One region of the Ewingella allii genome, then DNA from elsewhere that is predicted to be linked to it. Evidence: predicted binding sites of a transcription regulator. Region 1 holds the regulator's gene; each other region holds the start of a gene.

Region 1 (6,810 bases):
CATGCGCGCATAAGCCAGTTTCTCCGGGTCGGGGTCTTCCTCGAGCAGCAGGCGGATGGCGGTTTGGTCGCTCTCCAGCGCCTGATAGGCATTTTGCCGCAACAGCCCGCTCTGCCACTGCGGCCACAGCCACAGGGTGCCGCCGAAGGCCAGCGCGCAGCCAATCAGGGTGTCGATAAGCCTTGGGACGAGGAAGTGTGCGCCGTTCATCGCCAGCAGTTGCAGGGTGTACACCGCCGTCACCGTAATACCAATGGTCGCCAGCCCGTAGTTCTTGCGCAGCACGGTGTAAGACACCACGGTGATCACCAGCATGCTCAGTAGGGTAACGCTTTCGGGAAGCTGCAACTGCAACAGCCCCGAGGCGACCAGCAGCCCAACCAGCGTGCCGAGCGCACGGTGCTGGATCCGCACCCGCGTGGCGTTGTAGCCGTTTTGGCTGACCAACATCACCGTCATCAAAATCCAATAGGGCTTCGGCAAATTGAAAAACAGCCCGAGACTGCTGCCAATAGCCAGCATCACGCCCAGCCGGGCGGCATTGCGTAGCGCGGCGGATTTAAAAGAGAGATAGCTTTTCAGCGCAGGCCAGAACGGCAGGCGGTTTTGCGTCTGCATTAGGTCGCGGCGGTAGAGTGGGCGCTGAGTGCGCAGCAAGCGAGCAATACGGCTAAAGTGGTAATAACAGAATTGGCCGACCGGGTTATCGCGATAGCGCGAGGCAATTTTCTCCAGCGCCGCGAGTTCATTGGTCATGTTGAAACGGTCCGAGCGGCGGTGATAGAGAATGTCATCGGCGATCACTCGCAGACGGGCGGCGATCACCTGCGCATTGCGGCGAATCACCGCCTCGGCGTGGCTCTCTTCCACCAGCTTCTGCACTTCTTCGGGCAAATGCAGGCTGACGGCGATGTGCTCCTGTAAATCGAGCGCCACCTGAAAACGCTGAAACAGCCTCTTGTGCTGGTGATGCCCCTGCTGCGGCAACATGTGCAATTGCTGGTAGAGCAGGGCGATCAGATCGATCACCTGCTGCTGGCGTTTCAGCAGCGGCGGCAGCGCGGTTTCCGGATCGGTGTGTTGGGTGAGCAGGCTGTATTTGGCTTCGAAATAGTCGGCCAGCTGGATATAAAGCTGGCTGAGGGTTTCGCGCATTGGTTGCTCTTCAGAGAGGCGAAACCAAACCCAGTTAAACAGCCCGTACCACGCAGTGCCGACGATATACAGCAGCGGCGCGTGCCAGATGGGCACCAGCCCGGCCATGCTCAGGGTGAAAATGGTGGCCACCAGCGCACCCGGCAGTAAACGCGCGTGCAGTGGGCCAATCTCGCCGGTCACGCCAATAATCAGCGCCAGCGATAACATAATAAGGGGCAGGGGAATGTGCCAATTCACCAGCATCAGTTGCAGCATCACGCTGCCGAATGCAAACAGAGAGCCGCCGACAATCAGGCGTTTGAAAAAGCGTTTGTGGGGAGTATCCAGACCAGAAATGTTGCAGCAGGCGGGCACCAGCGAGAACAGCAGGCCCATTTGCAACTGGCCGAACATCCAGCCGATAGCGACCGGAATTGCCAGTACCAGCGTCTGGCGTAGCGCGTAGTTGACCTCGGGATGATAGAAAAACCGACGCCACAATCTCATGCGTTGCTGCTTAACACGCACTATCAATCAGTCTCCCTAGGCTCCAATAAAAACGGCGCGACAGTTGCCTGCCGCGCCGTTTCTCAGGGAATTAACGTGTGCCGTAAACGACAATCGTTTTACCGTGAGCGGAGATCAGGCTCTGATCTTCCAGCATTTTTAGAATTCGACCAACGGTTTCGCGGGAGCAACCCACGATCTGGCCAATTTCCTGACGAGTGATTTTGATCTGCATCCCGTCTGGGTGAGTCATCGCATCCGGTTGTTTTGCCAGATTCAGCAAGGTCTGCGCGATACGGCCGGTAACGTCGAGGAAAGCCAGGTTACCGACTTTCTCAGAGGTTACTTGCAGGCGTGTCGCCATCTGAGCGGATAAGCGCATCAGAATGTCCGGATTAACCTGAATCAACTGGCGGAATTTTTTATAGGAAATTTCAGCCACTTCGCAGGCAGTTTTTGCACGAACCCAAGCACTACGTTCCTGACCTTCTTCGAAGAGTCCCAGCTCGCCGATGAAGTCACCTTGATTCAGGTAGGACAGTATCATCTCTTTGCCTTCTTCATCTTTAATCAGGACGGCAACCGACCCTTTCACGATGTAGTAAAGCGTTTCGGCCTTTTCACCTTGGTGAATCAGCGTACTTTTAGAAGGATACTTATGTATATGACAGTGAGACAGGAACCATTCGAGAGTAGGGTCTGTTTGTGGCTTGCCGAGAACCATTTGCTATTATCCTCTGTTGTTATCGCTGCCCAAAATCACAGGGCTCAGAGTTCCCTGTACGGCGTCTTTAAATACGCGCCCTTTTAGCATATGAACTGTCCAGCAATGCTGCAAGCGGGAGTCGGAGTGAAACAAGAATCTGAATATTTCTGTTAACACCGTGGCTTCAGAGTGAAAACCACAAACCCATCACCGCAATTTACTGAAACAGTGTGTAACGGCTTTGTTTGTAGCACAGGTTTGCGCGGGTGTCTTCTGTTGTCTCGCTTCAGCATGATGGCGATCGGGTTACGTTGCCGGTTTTTTTCTAAAAGAGTAGTCTGAAGGAAATTTCTGCTTCATAAACGCATCAGGAGTATGGCACATGCAGGCACGGGTAAAATGGGTTGAAGGGCTGACATTTTTGGGTGAATCCGCCTCTGGACATCAGGTTCTGATGGACGGCAATGCGGGCGACAAGGCCCCAAGCCCGATGGAAATGTTGCTGATGTCTGCGGGAGGTTGCAGCGCCATCGACGTGGTGTCGATTCTGCAAAAAGGTCGCAACGAGGTGCACAATTGCGAAGTGAAACTGACCTCAGAACGCCGCGAAGAAGCACCGCGCCTGTTCACGCGCATCAACCTGCATTTTATTGTCAGCGGCAAAGATTTGACTGACAAAGTGGTCGAGCGCGCCGTGGCCTTGTCCGCCGAGAAATACTGTTCTGTTTCATTGATGCTGGGCAAAGCCGCCACCATCACCCACAGCTTTGAAATCGTCGAAGCGGAATAAGCGTTACCAAGGGTACTGCTGACACTTCAGCCGCAATAACTCTAAGAATCGCCGCGCCGCAAAGGTTAGCGGCGATTTTTGCGAATAGAATACGCAGTATTCCGCCTCCGGCAGAGTATCAATGTCCAGCAAGCAGAGTTTGTCCTCCAGATGAAAAGGGGCGTACATCGCGCGCGCCACAATGGTCAGATAATCCGACTGCAACACCATATTCAGCCCGCAAACCACGGAATCCGTGCGCAATGGTGCCGGGCCAGCCTGATAAAACGCCGCCATGGTCAACTGTAGCTGTCGGTAATAGCCCATATCCGTTTCAGGAAAGACCCAGCGCGCGCCCTGTAGCTCATCTAAGGTTTTCGCCTGTGCCAGAGGGTGCCCGCGCCGCGCCAGCACGCCAAAGGGGGCGCGAAACAGCGGCTCACGAATCAAATCCTCCAGCGGCAATCCCGGCCCGGCGCTGCCGACGGCAAAGTCGAGACGCCCCTCGCGCAGGGCGGGAAGCAACATGGAAAGCTGCCCCTCTTTCACCAGCAGCTTGGTCTGTGGGAACTGCTCGGTAAAGCTGTCGGCCAGAGGCGGAAAGACCGTTAGGGCCAGCAGCGACGAGCAGCCCATGGCTACCGAACCTTGCGAAAAGTGATTCATCTGCTGAATCTCGGCGGCGGCCCGCTCCAGCTCCTCCAGAATAAACTGCATGCGCTGGGCAAAGGCGCGCCCCGTTTCCGTCAGCATCATCCCCTGATTGCCGCGCACGATAAGCTGGGTGTCCAGCACCTGCTCCAGCTCGCGCAATGAGCGGCTTACCGCCGGTTGGGATTGATTCATCGCCCGCGCCGCGCCGCGAATACTGCCGCTACGGATCACCTGCTGGAAGGTTCTCAACTGCTGTAATTTTGGAAGATATTTCATCCCTGGTCCCCTATGCCAAAAAAGCATCACACTGCTGAAAATTGCATCTTATGGCGCAAGAATAAAGCTGATAGGTTCAGAGCGAAGCGTCTAACTAGTTGTTATTTATTCATAAAGTGACGCAGGTCGCATTTCTGAGCTTTCACGTCTCGTGATAAGTGCCTCATGGGTATAACAAAAAGGATATCAGCTGTGAAAAATCGTTCTTTAATGATTTTCTTGCTGTTTATAGGTTATGTGTTGGTTTATATCGACAAAACCGTCATTGGTTTTGCGCTATTGCCAATCGAAAAGGAATTCAATCTTCAGCCCGAACAACTGGGGTATATCACCGGTATCTTCTTTCTGGCTTATTCTCTGTTCCAAATCCCCGCGGGCTGGCTCAACGACCGTATCGGCTTTAAAAAGGTACTGATCCTCTCCCTGTTTATGCTCGGCGGCTTCGCGCTGTGCTTTGGCCTGCTCGGGTTTGGCCTCGGGCTGCTGATTTGCTTTCGCTTTCTGGCGGGCGTGGGTCATTCGGGTTACCCAACGTCATGTGCCAAAGCCGTGGTGGCGAATTTCGCCCTCGAGCAGCGCACCTTTGCGCAATCCATCCTGCTCTCCTCCGCCGGGCTGGCGATGACCGCCGGGCCGCTGATCGCGGTCTATAGTCTGGACTCACTGGGCTGGCGCGGCTCTTTTTCCGTATTAGGCCTGCTGGCGTTTGCGGTGGCGATCTGCATCGTGATTTTTGTGCCGAAGGCCGAACAGGCGGTCAGCTCGGCGCGAAATAAGGCGCAGGGCAGTTATCGCGCCTTGCTCAAAAATCCCATCGTCGTGCTGCTGTTTATCTCCATCTTCTGCATCAACATTCCCTCTTACGGCCTGATGGCGTGGCTGCCGAAATATCTGGTGCAGCATCGCGGCATGTCGCTGGAAACCTCCGGCTTAGTGGTCGCCACCGGCGGGCTGGGCATCTGGATCTCCTCGCTGGCCACCGGCTGGCTGGTGGGGCGTTATATGCAGGGCAAAGAGCCGAAGGTGGTGTTTAGCTGCTCCATGCTCAGCGCGCTGTGCATCTGGCTGGTATACACCACCTCGTCGGCGATGACCGCCGGGCTGTTTTTATTCCTCGGCTACATTTTCCTGATGGCATCGTTCGTCACCGTGTTTACCCTGCCGATGAAACGCCTGCCGACGGATGTCATGGGCGCCGCCATGGGCATCATCAATACCGGCGGCACGCTGGGCGGCTTCGTCGCCCCGATAGTCATGGGATATCTGATAACCGTGACCCAAAGTTACCTTTCACCCTTTATTTTTCTCTCCGTGGCGATGGTCGTTGCGGGCGTGGTGATCCTGCCGCTAGCCAAGGCCACGCGCCCGTTGGTTAGCGATGCGGCTTAACGACAACATTTAAGGAAAGAGATGATGACGATCCATTTTGAAAGCCTGCTGGAAGAAGTAAAACCGAAAGTTATCGCCTGGCGTCGGCATATCCATGCCCACCCTGAGCTGTCGTTTCAGGAGCAGGCCACGGCGGATTACATCGCCAAAGAGCTGGCGACCTTCGGGCATCTCGAGCTGAGAAGGCTGACGCCAAACAGCGTGGTGGCGGAACTGCGCGGGGCGCATCCCGGCCCGACCTATGCCCTGCGCGCCGACATCGACGCTTTGCCGATTCAGGAGGAAACCGACGAGCCGTTCTGCTCCACCGTGCCGGGCGTGATGCACGCCTGCGGCCATGACGCCCACTCGGCCATGCTGCTGGGGGCGGCGTGGGTGTTGAGCCAGTGCCAGTCCGAACTGCACGGCTCGGTGCGTTTCATCTTCCAGCATGCCGAAGAGCTACCGCCGGGCGGCGCGCAGGAGCTGGTAGATCTGGGCGTATTGGACGGCGTGAGCCAGATTTTCGGCCTGCACGTCATGCCCAATTACCCGACGGGGGAGGTCGGCCTGAAAGAGGGCGTGTTCTGCGCCTCCAGCGACAATTTCGACATTGTTATCCATGGCAAGGGCGGCCACGGCTCGATGCCGCAGCTGTGCATTGATCCGGTAGTGATTGGCGCGGAAGTGGTGATGGCGCTGCAAACGCTGGTATCGCGCAGGCTCGATCCGCTGCGCGTGCCGGTGCTGACGGTTGCTACTTTTCAGGGCGGCGAAAGCTACAACGTGATCCCCGAGCGGGCGCGGCTGGCCGGAACCTTGCGTACCCACGACAGCGGCGTGCGTCAGGTGGTGCCGGGGTTAATGGAGCAGACCATCGCGGGCATCGTCTCGGCCTATGGCGCGAAACATGAAATTCGCTGGACGCCCGGCTATGTCAATGGCAATAACCACCCGGACGCCTGCGCGGTAGCGCGGCAGGTGATTGCCAACACGCTGGGGCAGGGAGCGTTAAGAGAGCTTGAACACCCGCTGTTTGGTGGCGAAGATTTCTCTTCTTATCAGCAGGTTGTGCCGGGCTGCTTCCTGTTTATCGGCAGCGGCAATGAGGCTATCGGGGCGACGTACAATGTACATCACCCGCGATTTAAACTGGATGAAGAGGTGCTACAGATTGGCGTTAAACTGCACGTCGGCTTTATCCGTCAGCTGCTGATCGATCAGGCCTAAGCCTGGCTACTCGATTTTCTTCCCTTCCATCAGGCGCTGCACCAGCGGCGCCATAATTAGCTCCATCGCCAGCCCCATCTTGCCGCCCGGCACCACCAACGTATTGATGTGCGAAATGAATGAGCCTTGCAGCATCGCCAGCAGGTAAGGGAAATCAATGTCG
Region 2 (6,810 bases), on a different contig from region 1:
GGCGGCAACGGCGGCCACAACGGCCTGAAAGATATTCAGAGCAAGCTGGGTAACAACCCTAATTTCTATCGCCTGCGCATTGGTATTGGTCATCCGGGCGATAAAAATAAGGTGGTGGGATTTGTTCTCGGCAAGCCCCCGGCCAGCGAGCAGAAGCTGATTGATGACGCCATCGACGAGTCGCTGCGCTGTACCGAGATGCTAATGAAAGAAGGTTTAGAGAAAACCATCCAGCGTCTGCACAGTTTTAAAGCCCAGCCGTAACTCAGTTAAAACTCTATTAAAAGCAAAAAGGCGCGAAATTCGCGCCTTTTCTTATTCAGATTGCCTGACTGCCTGCCTTCACAGATTGTCTTCCGCGACGTAATACTGCGGGTCATCCAGCTCGTGGCTACAGAACGGACCAGCCTTTTTTAGCAGGCTCACGCAGTCATCGCTGAGGTGGCGCAGCCGAATCGACTTGCCCGCCTCGAGATAGCGCGCGGTCAGTTTATCAATCGCCTCAACGCCGCTGGAGTCCATCACTCGCGTTGCGGCAAAGTCCAACACTACGTTTTGCGGATCGTTCATCGGCTCAAATAACTCGCCAAAGCTGGCCGAGGAGCCAAAGAACAGTGGCCCTTCAAGCTTATAAATCGCCAGATCGCCCTTGGTTTTATGTTCACGAATGCGGATACGCGCCTGCTGCCAGGCGAAGACCAGCGCGGAGATAATTACTCCACTAATCACCGCCACGGCCAGATCGGTGAAAATAGTGATTAAGGTAACAATCACCATCACCAGCGCGTCGGCCTTTGGCATGCGTCGCAGCCTGCGCAGCGAACTCCACTCAAAGGTGTTGTAACACACTACCAACATGATCCCTGCCAGCGCCGCTACCGGCAACAGACCGATGTAACCCGACAGGCTAATCACAAATAAAATCAGTAAAATAGCCCCGACCACGCCTGAAATGCGCCCGCGCCCGCCCGAGGTAAAGTTGATAATTGACTGCCCAATCATCGCGCAACCGGCGAAGCAGCCAAAAAGCCCGCAAATGGTGTTTCCCGCGCCCTGCGCGATGCTTTCGCGATTGCCATTACCCTTCTTATTGCCCATTTCGTCCAGCACGGTCATGGTCAGCAGGGATTCAATCAGGCCGACCAGCGCGATCACCACCGCGTAAGGCAGCACCACCTTCAGCATCTCAAGGTTAAACGGCGCAACCGGCAGGCTGAAGTGAGGCAAAGCGCCGGAGATATCCGCCAAATCTCCGACTCGGAGCGTATGCAGATTAAAGCCAATCGCCACCGCCGCCACCACTATCAGGGCGGCCAGCGAAGAAGGAATAACGCGGGTCAGTTTTGGGAAGAGCACTACCACCAGAATCGCCAGCAGCACTAACCCGTACATCAGCGGCCCCTGCCCGGCAATCATGTGCAGTTGCGCCAGCATGATGACGATCGCCAGCCCGTTCACAAAGCCGTGAATAGCCGGAAGAGGCACCAGACGGATAAATTTCCCCAAACGGAAAACGCCGATCAGGATCTGAATTATCCCGGCAAATATCGTCGCCCACAGCACGTAGCCCATGCCGTGCTGTGCCGCGAGGCTCATCAACACCACCACAATCGAGCCCGCCGCGCCGGAGACCATGCCCGGCTTGCCGCCAAATAGCGCCGTGACTAAGCCAATAATGAAAGCCGTGTGCAAGCCGACAATGGGTGACAGACCGGCTACCAGCGAAAAACCTACGGCTTCGGGGATCATCGAAACCGCGACAACAAATCCCGCCAGAACTTCATTCTTGACGTCAGAAATCCTGAAATCTTTCAGGTTAAACATGATGTTATTCACTTTTTATTAATAGAAACCATTTCTCGCAGACGGAGAAACGCGTGCCGCAGAAGGCTTCACACAGTGGCAAAGCGCGGCAAAATGCACGGTGAAAACCGTTTACGGAAGGGAAAAACTCAAGGTGGCGTAAGCAAGAAAGACATCTGGCGCGTTTCCGGTTGGTTAAAACATTGTGATCAGTATCTAAAATGATCGGAATACTGGCAAGATTTTTAATCTCGAGTACTAGTAAGAGCCAACGCAGAGACGGTGCGAAGGATGCCGGAGATCGGCATTCTGTGTATAATGGCGGGCATAACGGTCATTACATCGTGCAATTAAACTTAATTGCTTGATAATTAAGATATTAAGGTGATAACAACATGGGATTCAAATGCGGTATCGTGGGCCTGCCGAACGTCGGTAAATCTACATTGTTCAACGCGCTGACTAAAGCGGGCATCGAGGCGGCGAACTTCCCGTTCTGCACTATCGAGCCTAACACTGGCGTGGTGCCAATGCCTGATTCACGTCTTGACCAACTGGCCGAGATCGTAAAACCGCAGCGCATTCTGCCTACTACCATGGAATTCGTTGATATCGCCGGTCTGGTGAAAGGCGCGTCTAAAGGTGAAGGCCTGGGTAACCAGTTCCTGACCAACATCCGTGAAACCGAAGCTATCGGCCACGTTGTGCGCTGTTTCGAGAATGACAACATCATTCACGTGAACAACAAAGTTGACCCGGCGGAAGACATTGATGTCATCAACACCGAGCTGGCCCTATCCGACCTCGACACCTGTGAGCGTGCGATCCACCGCGTGCAGAAACGTGCTAAAGGCGGCGATAAAGACGCAAAAGCCGAACTGGCTGCGCTGGAAAAATGCCTGCCACAGCTTTCCGAAGCTGGCATGCTGCGTGCGCTGGATCTGACTGACGAAGATAAAGCGGCGATCCGCTACCTGAGCTTCCTGACGCTAAAACCAACCATGTATATCGCTAACGTTAACGAAGACGGTTTTGAAAATAACCCGTACCTCGACACCGTTCGCAAAATCGCCGCTGCTGAAGGCTCTGTCGTAGTGGCAGTCTGCGCCGCGGTTGAATCTGATATCGCCGAGCTGGACGACGCTGATCGTGATGAGTTCATGGCCGAGCTGGGTCTGGAAGAGCCGGGCCTGAACCGCGTGATCCGCGCCGGTTATGAGCTGCTGAACCTGCAAACTTACTTCACCGCAGGCGTGAAAGAAGTCCGCGCCTGGACCATCCCTGTCGGCGCCACTGCCCCACAAGCAGCCGGTAAAATCCACACCGACTTCGAGAAAGGCTTTATACGCGCGCAAACCATCGCTTTCGAAGACTTCATCACCTACAAAGGTGAACAAGGCGCGAAAGAAGCCGGCAAAATGCGTTCAGAAGGTAAAGAGTACATCGTGAAAGATGGCGACGTGATGAACTTCTTGTTTAACGTCTAAGCCAATATTTGGGTAGCACAGACCCGAATAGTGTTAAAGAAACCCCATGCAGATGCGTGGGGTTTTTGTTTGATGGCATCCCAGATGACCTTCCACCTCAATAAAGGATATATTGAGGCACTAACCAAAATCATCACACTACAACGGACACCACCATGGCACTGATCCCCAAAAACTACTCGCGGTTGGAAAGCGGCTATCGCGAGAAAGCCTTAAAAATCTATCCGTGGGTTTGTGGGCGCTGCTCGCGTGAGTTTGTTTATTCCAACCTGCGCGAATTAACGGTTCACCATATCGATCACGACCACACCAACAACCCGGCGGATGGCAGTAACTGGGAGTTGTTGTGCCTGTATTGCCACGACCATGAACACTCGAAATACACCGAGGCGGACCAGTACGGCACAACCGTCGTCGCGGGGGAAGACGCGCAGGACGATATTGAAGCGGCGACTTATAATCCCTTCGCAGATTTAAAGTCGATGCTAAATAAGAAGAAGTAATTATGTAGATGTCAGCTTATGGCTGCATAAGCTGACTATAAAAACGACCATGTAACCGCGTTCTCCGCCCTACCTACCCCTCAACCACCATCACTTCAACCCCGGCTTTTCGCAGTCCGCTCAAACTCTCTTCAGGAATGCCGCTATCGGTAATAACCGTATGAATACGTTGAGTATCAATAATCTTGTGCAGGCTGGAGCGGTTAAATTTGCTGGAGTCGGTGACCACAATAATGTGCTCAGCGACTTCACACATCCGGCGGTTCAGGCGCGCTTCGTCTTCATTGTGGGTACTGACTCCGCGCTCGAGGCTGATGGCGTCGACGCCGAGAAAAAGGATATCGAAGTGGTAATTTTGCAGCGACTGGTCGGCCTGTTCACCATAGAAAGAGAGAGACTGGCGGCGTAGGTGCCCGCCGGTCATCAGCACGTCCACCCCTTCGGCTTCCACCAGCGCGTTGGCCACATTCATGCCATTGGTCATGGCAATCACCTCTTTATGATTACGCATATGGCGCGCAATTTCATAGGTGGTGGTGCCTGAGTCGAGAATGACGCGGTGGCCCGGCTTGATAAGATTGGCGGCAACCCGCGCAATGCTGCGCTTTAAAGAAGTATTAAGGGAGCTTTTATCTTCTACCGTCGGTTCAATCCCCGGCGTGTTGGCGTCGCAGACCAGCGCACCGCCGTAGGCTCGCACGGCGATGCCCTGCTTTTCCAGAAAGGCTAAATCGTTGCGGATAGTGACCGTGGAAACATTAAAAAATGCTGACAAATCATTAACCTGAACACTACCCTGTTGACGAAGACGCTGAATAATCTGCTCACGCCTTTCACTGGTCCCTGTTACCCGTTTTTCCATTGCCGAATCGGTATTGCTCATCATTAATCCTTTCTCGCGGCCTTTCGTTTCATTTCGCTTTACCTATTAACGCCTTTCTTTTGCTGAAATGCAAGCCTTTGCACGACGCGAAATCGGTGGAGCAATGGATAAAAAAACCTTTCACTACGTTTCTTTTGCGAAACAGATCGCATTTCCATTATCTTTCGTTTTGTTTTTATTGTTCGTTAAAGCAATATCCAACGAAATGAACCGAAAGAAAAATAACCATTAACCCCTTATGGAGTGGAAAGTGAAACATTTAACCGAGTTTGTGGCTGACCATAAGCAGGATAAAGGATGCGGCATCTTTGCCGTCTGTTCCGCGCATCCATTAGTGCTTGAAGCGGCAATACGTCACGCCAGGGAAACACAATCGCTCTTATTAATAGAAGCCACCTCCAATCAAGTGGATCAGTTTGGCGGCTACACCGGCATGACCCCGATAGACTTTCGTCACTTCGTTGAGCAAATGGCCGATGAGCACCACTTGCCGCGCCAACAGTTGATATTAGGTGGCGACCATTTGGGGCCAAATCGCTGGCAAACGGCGCCTGCCGCAGCAGCTATGGCGCATGCTGAAGAGCTGATTCGCCATTATGTTGCCGCGGGTTTTAAAAAAATCCATCTGGATTGCAGCATGTCCTGTGCCGATGACCCGGTGCCATTAACCGATGAGATCGTGGCTGAGCGTGCCGCACGACTTGCGCGAATTGCCGAGCAGACCGGCAAGGAAACATGGGGTTCCTCTGATCTGGTGTATGTCATTGGGACAGAAGTGCCGGTTCCGGGGGGCGCGCACGAAACGCTGTCGGCACTCACCGTGACCTCACCACAAGCAGCAAAAGCCACGCTGCAAGCTCATCGCCATGCTTTTGAACAACAGGGGCTGAACGAAATTTGGCCACGGATTATTGGGCTGGTCGTGCAGCCCGGCGTGGAATTCGATCATGCTCATATTATTGATTATCAACCTGAAAAATCTCTTGCTCTGAGTCAGACTATCGAAGAATTTGACACCATGGTCTTCGAAGCGCACTCCACCGATTATCAAACACCACTCGCCCTACGGCAGCTTGTTCAACATCACTTCGCTATTTTGAAAGTCGGCCCGGCGCTCACTTTTGCATTGCGCGAAGCCCTCTTTTCGCTGGCCGCCATCGAGCATGAACTTCGCCCTTCTCACCAGTGTTCTGGGCTGAGAGATGTCTTAGAAAGCGTGATGCAACAGCACCCCCAGCACTGGGAACAGCATTACCACGGCAATAACAATGAGCGCCGTCTGGCGCGCGGGTACAGCTATTCCGACCGCGTTCGCTACTACTGGCCGGATCACGACATTGACGAGGCTTATTCCCGTTTGATGACGCATTTGGCGGATCAATCTATTCCACTGCCGCTGATTAGCCAGTACCTACCCCTTCAATACAGCAGGGTTCGTGAAGGCCGACTGGCAGCCACACCGCATGAACTAATTATTGACCACATTCAGGATGTACTGCGTCAGTACCATGCTGCCTGCATGAGCACTTCGTCATCCCAATAACACAATGATAATAAGGAAGAAAATATGCCAAACATTGTTTTAAGTCGTATTGATGAGCGTCTGATCCACGGCCAGGTGGGTGTTCAGTGGGTCGGGTTTGCCGGGGCGAATCTGGTGTTAGTAGCCAATGATGAAGTGGCCGAAGATGAAGTTCAGCAGCATTTAATGGAAATGGTGTTGGCGGAGGGTATCGCCGTGCGCTTTTGGCCGCTGCAAAAGGTTATCGACAATATCCATCGTGCCAACGACAGGCAGAAAATCTTGCTGGTCTGCAAAAATCCGGCTGATTTTCTCATCCTCGCTAACGGCAAAGTGCCAGTAACACGCATCAACGTCGGCAACATGCACTATGCCGAAGGCAAGCAGCAGATTGCCAAAACCGTCTCGGTCGACGATCAGGACATTGCCGCTTTTAATGGCCTGAAAAAAGCCGGCGTGGAATGTTTTGTTCAGGGCGTACCTACCGAGCCAGCACAGGATCTCTACAAACTCCTTTGAGGTATTTTCTATGGAAATTAGCTTATTACAGGCAACGGCGTTAGGGATCCTGGCCTTTATTGCGGGATTGGATATGTTCAATGGCCTGACGCA
Region 3 (6,810 bases), on a different contig from region 1:
GGCAGAAAGCAGTTAACTGGCTGAATACGCTGGGTAATCCTTATGCGCTGAGCCTGTATGACGGCGACGGCATGCTGGGGCTGGACCTTGGCGTGTACGGCGCGCCGGAGACCTTCTTGATCGACGGTCAGGGCATCATCCGCTACCGCCATGCCGGTGATATGAATGCTAAAGTGTGGCAAAACGAAGTCCTGCCGCTGTACAAAAAATATGGCGGTGACGCATGAGAGCTGTCACTTCGCTTTGCGCACTGATCCTCGGCCTGAGCCTAAGTTGGGCGGCGTTTGCCGCCATTGACACTTACCAGTTCAAGTCAGAGGCGCAGGAGCAGCAGTATCGGCAAATCACCGAACAGCTTCGCTGCCCGAAGTGCCAGAACACCAGCATCGCGGCCTCGGATTCGATCATAGCGGCCGATATGCGTACCAAGGTTTATCAATTACTTAACCAAGGCCAAACGCGCGAGCAGATTGTGCAGTATATGGTGGCGCGATACGGTAACTTTGTGACCTACGAACCGCCAGTTACGCCTTCCACGCTTATTTTATGGCTGGGTCCTCTGCTGTTTGTACTGATTGGCGCGTCGGTGATCGTCATGCGCGCGCGTCGCCAGAATGGACAAACAGGGTCAGAAACATCGGTGAAACAGGGCGTGTCAGCGTCAGAGCTTTCAATAAAAGAACAACAGCGGCTGGCGCAGTTACTGACTGATGTCACGAAGACAGAGAGCGACGGGAAAGGATCATGAGTATTTTTTGGCTGACTATTGTAGTGATGCTTATTATCGCGCTGGCACTGTTTTTGGTGCCGGTGATGCGTCGCGACAGGGCAGAACACACGTCGCGCGATGTGCTGAACAAAGCTTTTTACCAACATCGTCTGAGCGAGCTTGAGCAAGACGAAGAGCAGGGCGTGGTTGACGAGCGCCCGCAGCATATTCGCGAATTGCAGGAAAACCTGCTGAGTGATATTCCCGAAGAGCAGCAGCGCGCCGCGCAGCCAATTGGCCGTTGGACGCTGGTGCCGGGCGCACTGTTACTCGTGCTGGTCACGCTAGGGTTCTACCTCTATTCCGGCGGTTTAACCCAGGTTAGCGCGTGGAATAATGTCATGCAGCGCATGCCAGATTTACGCCACCGCGTGGCCGATGACAATGCGCCAGCCTTAACCATGAATGACGTGCAGGATCTCGGCTTAGGGCTGCGTACCGAATTGCAGCGCGACCCGAACAATGCGCAAGACTGGATGATGCTGGGCCGCGTGGGGATGGCGCTGGATAATGCCAATACCGCGACGCAGGCTTTTGCCCATGCTTACCAGCTTTCGCCGAACAATATGGATATCAAGCTCGGATATGCGGAAGTGTTAACTCGCTCCGGCGATCCGCAAGATAACATTAGCGGCGGCAAACTGTTGCGCAGTATGCTGGAACAAAATCAGGGCAACCTACGCGTCCTGAGTTTGCTAGCCTACAATGAATTTGAGCAGGGGCATTATCCGCAGGCCATTGGTGCCTGGGAGCTAATGCTGAAGATTCTGCCAGCCGGGGATAAACGTGCTGAAATGGTTCGCGCCAGTATTGAGCAGGCGAAGGCCAAATCGGGGCAGAACTCCGCTAAATTGGCGGTTAACGTGACGCTATCTGATAACGCCGCGAAGAGTATTCCGCAGCAAGGCACGGTGTTTATTTCGGTCACCGATGGTAGCAGCCCAGTGCCGATTGCCGTGAAGAAACTGCCTCTAAGCCGCTTCCCGCTTGCCATGACAATGGATGATTCCAATGCCATGATGCCGGAAAGATTGCTTTCTTCGCTGCATCAGTTAAAAGTACGCGTTCGAATTTCACAAAACGGACTGGCAACGCCAGCCGCAGGTGACTGGTACGGCGACAGTCCGCTGACTGATTTTTCCGGCAATGGACAGGTCAGCATTGAGATCAATCAGCAGGTTCCCTGATAGCGGAACTGAAGAAAAATAGGGAGATATCCATGAACTTACGCCTGACTGGGCTGGCGTTTGCGACCGCGCTGCTGGTGGGTTGTGCCGGTACATCATCGGACAGCCAACCGCAGGGACGTTCTGATCCGCTTGAAGGTTTCAACCGGACAATGTTCGACTTCAACTACAACATCATGGACCCTTATGTTCTTCGTCCTGTTGCTGTGGCGTGGAGAAACTATGTGCCTGTGCCAGCGCGTAACGGGATGACTAACTTCTTCGATAACCTCGACGAACCTGCCAGCATGGTCAACGCCTTCGCACAGGGTGACCCATACCGTGCGATGATTCACTTTAACCGTTTCTTCCTCAACACCCTGCTGGGGATGGGCGGCCTGATTGACGTAGCGTCAATGGCTAACCCGAAACTGGCGAAAGAAGAGAAGCGCGGCTTTGGCACCACCTTGGCGCACTATGGCGTAGGCTACGGCCCATACGTGCAACTTCCGGCTTACGGCAGTTTCACCCTGCGTGACGAGGGCGGCGACACCGTCGATTACCTCTATCCGATGCTCAGCTACCTGACCTTCTGGATGTCGGCCGGTAAGTTCGTGCTTGAGGGCGTTGAGACTCGTGCTGAATTGCTCGACTCCGATCCTATCCTGCGTAACTCGTCTGACCCTTACCTGATGGTGCGTGAAGCTTACTTCCAGCGTCACGACTTCTTGGCCAGCGGCGGCAAGTTAACCCCGCAGAACAACCCGAACGCCGCAGCGATTCAGGATGATCTGCAAAGCATCGACTCAGCTAACTGATTCAGATGCTGCCCATAAAAAAAGCGCCTTTCGGCGCTTTTTTTGTGTCTGGCAATCAACAATCTACGCCAGATATTGCAAGCTGTAGCATTAGAAACTGTAGTTAAAGTTAGCACCGTACAGCATCGCGGTACCTTTGGCCTGGAACTCATAGTTCGGCACGCCATTAGCCACTTTCTCGCTGATGTTAACCGTCTGGCCGTGCATGTAAGACACACCCAGATCAACAGACGCATCTTTGTTAAACGCATAAGTGGTACCGGCGCTTATCCAGAAACGGTCTTGGTCAGGAATAGAGATGGTGCGGTTGTCTGCTGGAACCGGGCTATCGTCGAAGGCGATGCCGGTACGGAAAGTCCAGTTATCGTCATAGTAATAGGTGGTACCCAGCGCGATGCGGTAAGCATCGTGATAGTTTTCTTCTTTTTGGAACAGCGTCTGGCCGTTATTGCCAGTGGCTTTCAGCTCCTGGAATTCGCTCCAGCTGGTGTAAGCCAGGCTATAGTGAATCGCCCATTTCGGTGCCACTTTGTTATAACCTGAGATTTCCCACATTTCTGGCAAGTTCAGTGTCAAAGAGCCAGGAATAGTGCTGCCGCCGGTGCCGCCCGCCTGAACTGGGACGCTGTTGCGGTAATCGCCTTTAAAGTCGATATCCACTTTGGAACGGTAGGTGAAACCGTAGCGGTTATTTTCATCCACTTCATACAGGATACCGGCGTTCCAGCCATAACCCCATTCGTCACCTTTCAGGTGAGCAATCTCGGTTTTTGCCGGGAGCTGGCCGCGAGACTGAATTGGGCCAAGTTCACCCGCGGTACGGCTGATTTTCGCTTTGGCCCACACGGCGTCGAAGCCTAAACCTAAGCTGAAGTGCTCGTTAACACGGTACGCGGCGCTTAAGTTGTTGTTGATGGTGATCAGGTCGGTTTTGCCGCCTAAAGGACCTGCCGCGTAGTTGTCATTGAACTCGGTCGCCAGACCATAGTTGGAGGTGGAAGATGCTCCCAACGCCCACTTGTCGTTCAACGGCAGAATAAAGTGCAGGTTTGGCACCCACTGGTTTGGCGCGATGTTATCGGCGTCAGTGCTGTTGCCAGTGATTGGCGAGCGACCCGTAATGTTGACGTCAGGCGCGACGTAAATCGCACCGCCGGAGAAAGAAGGGCGATCAAACATGGTCATGGTTGCCGGGTTTCGGCTGCCAGATGCTGCGGTATCAGCAATGGCCCCTTCACCTGAAAACGAACGGCCAAGACCGGCTGCGGTGTATTCATTTAACTGAAAACCGGCCGCATACACGTTTGAGGAAACAATTGCCACTGCAGCTGCCAGAGCTGATCTTTTCAACAGGTTTTTCTGGTTCATGACCAAAACCTCAATTTTATGTTTTTATCAAACAATGTTACATCATGTAACAATGAGCGCGGGATTGTAGGGTTCGTTCTCAGTCTGACAAATCAGACCAGTGAGCGAAGTATAGGTCCGACCTGTACACATGTTGCAATGATGTTTCATGGATATTTCCAATTTGATGCCAGAAATTAGATCCGCTTAACAAAAAACATACAGCTCCGGCGGAACTTAATAACTTGGAAGATAAAAATTGGTGACATTTATAACCTTTTGAATTTATTTCTGTGATATTAGTCACTTAAAAGACACACAAAAAGTAAGTGCTAGGCGTAGCGGCTGAGCAGGCGTAAAATAGTGGATGAAAATACACCTTTGAATGACCAACAGGGCCGACCGCCAAGGCGTAAATTTGGCCCAGGAGAAGATTATGTCCGAAGCAACTTTGTCATCGAAATCCACCCAGCCTCTGCACTCCATTAACAAATGCGGCGCGGAAGAAACGGCGGCCTGCTGTTGCGTTGACGTCGGTACTATCATGGACAACACCGACTGCACCGCCTCCTACAGTCACGTTTTTGCCAACGAAGCCCAGGCCAATGAGATGTTAAATAGCCTGACCGCCAAAGCGCGCGCGGTGGAATCTGAGCCTTGCGTCATTGATAGCCGAATTGAAAAGGTTGAAGGCGGCGTTGAGCTGAATATCGACTTCACATTCTCATGCCAAGCTGAAACCATGATCTTCCAGCTAGGGTTGCGCTAAATCCAACCTGCAAAATTCTCTCAGTTCTCCAAGCCGCGACCCCTGTGTCGCGGTTTTTTTTTGCAGTCGCTCGCAGTTCCCTCCTTTAGGCATTTGCTAAATATAAACATATGGTTAAAACTGACTTATCAGGTCTGACCTCTTAAATTGGAGTCCGTATGAATAAGGTTATCCCGCTGGTGACGCGTGAAGGCGATCGCATCGCGATTGTCGATGGTTTACGCACGCCATTCGCCAAGCAGGCCACGGCGTACCACGGCATTCCGGCGGTTGATTTGGGTAAGATGGTGGTCAGTGAACTGCTGGCAAAAAGCGGCATTGACCCCAAAATCATCGATCAGCTGGTGTTTGGGCAGGTGGTGCAAATGCCCGAAGCACCGAATATTGCGCGCGAAATCGTGCTCGGTACTGGCATGAGTGTCTCGACGGATGCCTACAGCGTCTCCCGCGCCTGCGCCACTAGTTTTCAGGCCGTAGCCAATGTGGCGGAAAGCATCATTAGCGGCTCGGTCAGTATCGGCATCGCCGGGGGCGCGGACTCCTCTTCGGTCTTGCCGATTGGGGTCAGTAAACGGCTGGCTCGCACTTTAGTCGATGTGAATAAAGCCCGCACGCTGTCACAGCGCCTGGCGCTGTTTAGCAAATTGAAATTCCGCGACTTGCTGCCGGTGCCGCCCGCCGTGGCCGAGTACTCCACCGGCCTGCGCATGGGTGACACCGCCGAACAGATGGCGAAAACCCATGGTATTTCCCGCCAGCAGCAGGACGAACTGGCGCACCGTTCCCACACTTTAGCGACTCAGGCGTGGGAAAATGGCTATCTTGATTCGCAGGTGATGGCCGCCCAAGTGCCGCCGTACCGCGACGTGTTGCAGAAAGACAACAATATTCGCACCCAGTCTGAACTGAGCCAATACACCAAACTTCGCCCAGCCTTTGATCGCCGCCACGGCACGGTCACGGCGGCAACCAGTACGCCTTTAACCGATGGCGCGGCGGCGGTGCTGATGATGAGTGAATCCCGCGCGCGCGAACTCGGCCTAACGCCGCTGGGTTATCTGAAAAGCTTCGCCTTCGCCGCCATCGACGTTTGGGAAGATATGCTGTTAGGCCCGGCCTACGCCACGCCGATTGCGCTAGACAGGGCAGGGCTGACGCTCAGCGATTTGGACTTAATTGAGATGCACGAGGCTTTCGCCGCACAAACGCTGGCAAACATCAAAATGTTCGCCAGTGAGACGTTCGCCCGCGAGAAGCTGGGGCGTGAGCAATCCATCGGCGAAATAGACTGGGAGAGATTCAACGTGCTCGGCGGCTCTCTGGCCTATGGCCATCCTTTTGCCGCCACCGGCGCGCGCATGATCACCCAAACATTACACGAGCTTCGCCGTCGCGGCGGGCGTTACGGGCTGACCACTGCCTGCGCGGCGGGTGGATTAGGTGCCGCAATGATTCTGGAGGCAGCCGAATGACCGACGATCTGTTCTTACTGGAGAACCAGCCCGATTCTGCATTCAAACTGACCTTTACCAACCAGCACGTTGGCATCATCACCATCGACGTGCCGAATGAAAAGGTGAATACCTTAAAGGCTGAATTTGTTGAACAAATCGGCACGATTTTGCAGAAAGCCCAGCAATATTCACAGTTGAAAGGGCTGGTACTGATTTCCGGCAAAACCGACTCTTTTATTGCCGGGGCCGATATCAGCATGATCAGCGGCTGTAAAACGGCCCGCGAGGCCAGTGAGTTAGCCACCAAAGGCCAGACGGTGATGTCGCACATTTCGGCATTCCCGGTGCCGGTGGTGGCCGCCATTCACGGAGCCTGCCTCGGCGGCGGGCTAGAGTTGGCGCTGGCCTGCCATTCGCGAATTTGCTCCCTCGACGATAAAACGCAGCTTGGGCTGCCTGAAGTGCAGCTTGGCCTGTTGCCGGGTTC

The links. The regulator CRP, encoded in region 1, controls carbon source genes, mostly activating them, when cyclic AMP is high. The targets are predictions, from matches to a motif close to ATGTGANNNNNNTCACAT.
Region 2: a site for CRP is predicted at 4,811-4,828, ahead of SBO83_RS04145 (DeoR family transcriptional regulator). Genes of this name have one in related genera too.
Region 3: a site for CRP is predicted at 4,392-4,409, ahead of SBO83_RS17510 (YfcZ/YiiS family protein). Genes of this name have one in related genera too.

What each region holds. Positions count from the first base shown of each region.
Region 1 covers NZ_JAWUDN010000005.1:306,361-313,170, forward strand. The annotation lists gene SBO83_RS13785 (YccS/YhfK family putative transporter) at 1-1,638, opposite strand, end outside; gene crp (cAMP-activated global transcriptional regulator CRP) at 1,736-2,368, opposite strand; gene SBO83_RS13795 (OsmC family protein) at 2,733-3,140, shown strand; gene SBO83_RS13800 (LysR substrate-binding domain-containing protein) at 3,144-4,049, opposite strand; gene SBO83_RS13805 (MFS transporter) at 4,242-5,438, shown strand; gene SBO83_RS13810 (amidohydrolase) at 5,460-6,647, shown strand; gene SBO83_RS13815 (phosphoribulokinase) at 6,654-6,810, opposite strand, start outside.
Region 2 covers NZ_JAWUDN010000001.1:863,048-869,857, reverse strand. The annotation lists gene pth (aminoacyl-tRNA hydrolase) at 1-264, shown strand, start outside; gene SBO83_RS04160 (SulP family inorganic anion transporter) at 343-1,824, opposite strand; gene ychF (redox-regulated ATPase YchF) at 2,199-3,290, shown strand; gene yajD (HNH nuclease YajD) at 3,446-3,793, shown strand; gene SBO83_RS04145 (DeoR family transcriptional regulator) at 3,867-4,676, opposite strand; gene kbaZ (tagatose-bisphosphate aldolase subunit KbaZ) at 4,927-6,219, shown strand; gene agaV (PTS N-acetylgalactosamine transporter subunit IIB) at 6,244-6,717, shown strand; gene agaW (PTS N-acetylgalactosamine transporter subunit IIC) at 6,728-6,810, shown strand, end outside.
Region 3 covers NZ_JAWUDN010000009.1:20,895-27,704, forward strand. The annotation lists gene SBO83_RS17485 (DsbE family thiol:disulfide interchange protein) at 1-227, shown strand, start outside; gene SBO83_RS17490 (cytochrome c-type biogenesis protein CcmH) at 224-748, shown strand; gene ccmI (c-type cytochrome biogenesis protein CcmI) at 745-1,956, shown strand; gene mlaA (phospholipid-binding lipoprotein MlaA) at 1,989-2,753, shown strand; gene fadL (long-chain fatty acid transporter FadL) at 2,844-4,121, opposite strand; gene SBO83_RS17510 (YfcZ/YiiS family protein) at 4,537-4,869, shown strand; gene fadI (acetyl-CoA C-acyltransferase FadI) at 5,028-6,341, shown strand; gene fadJ (fatty acid oxidation complex subunit alpha FadJ) at 6,338-6,810, shown strand, end outside.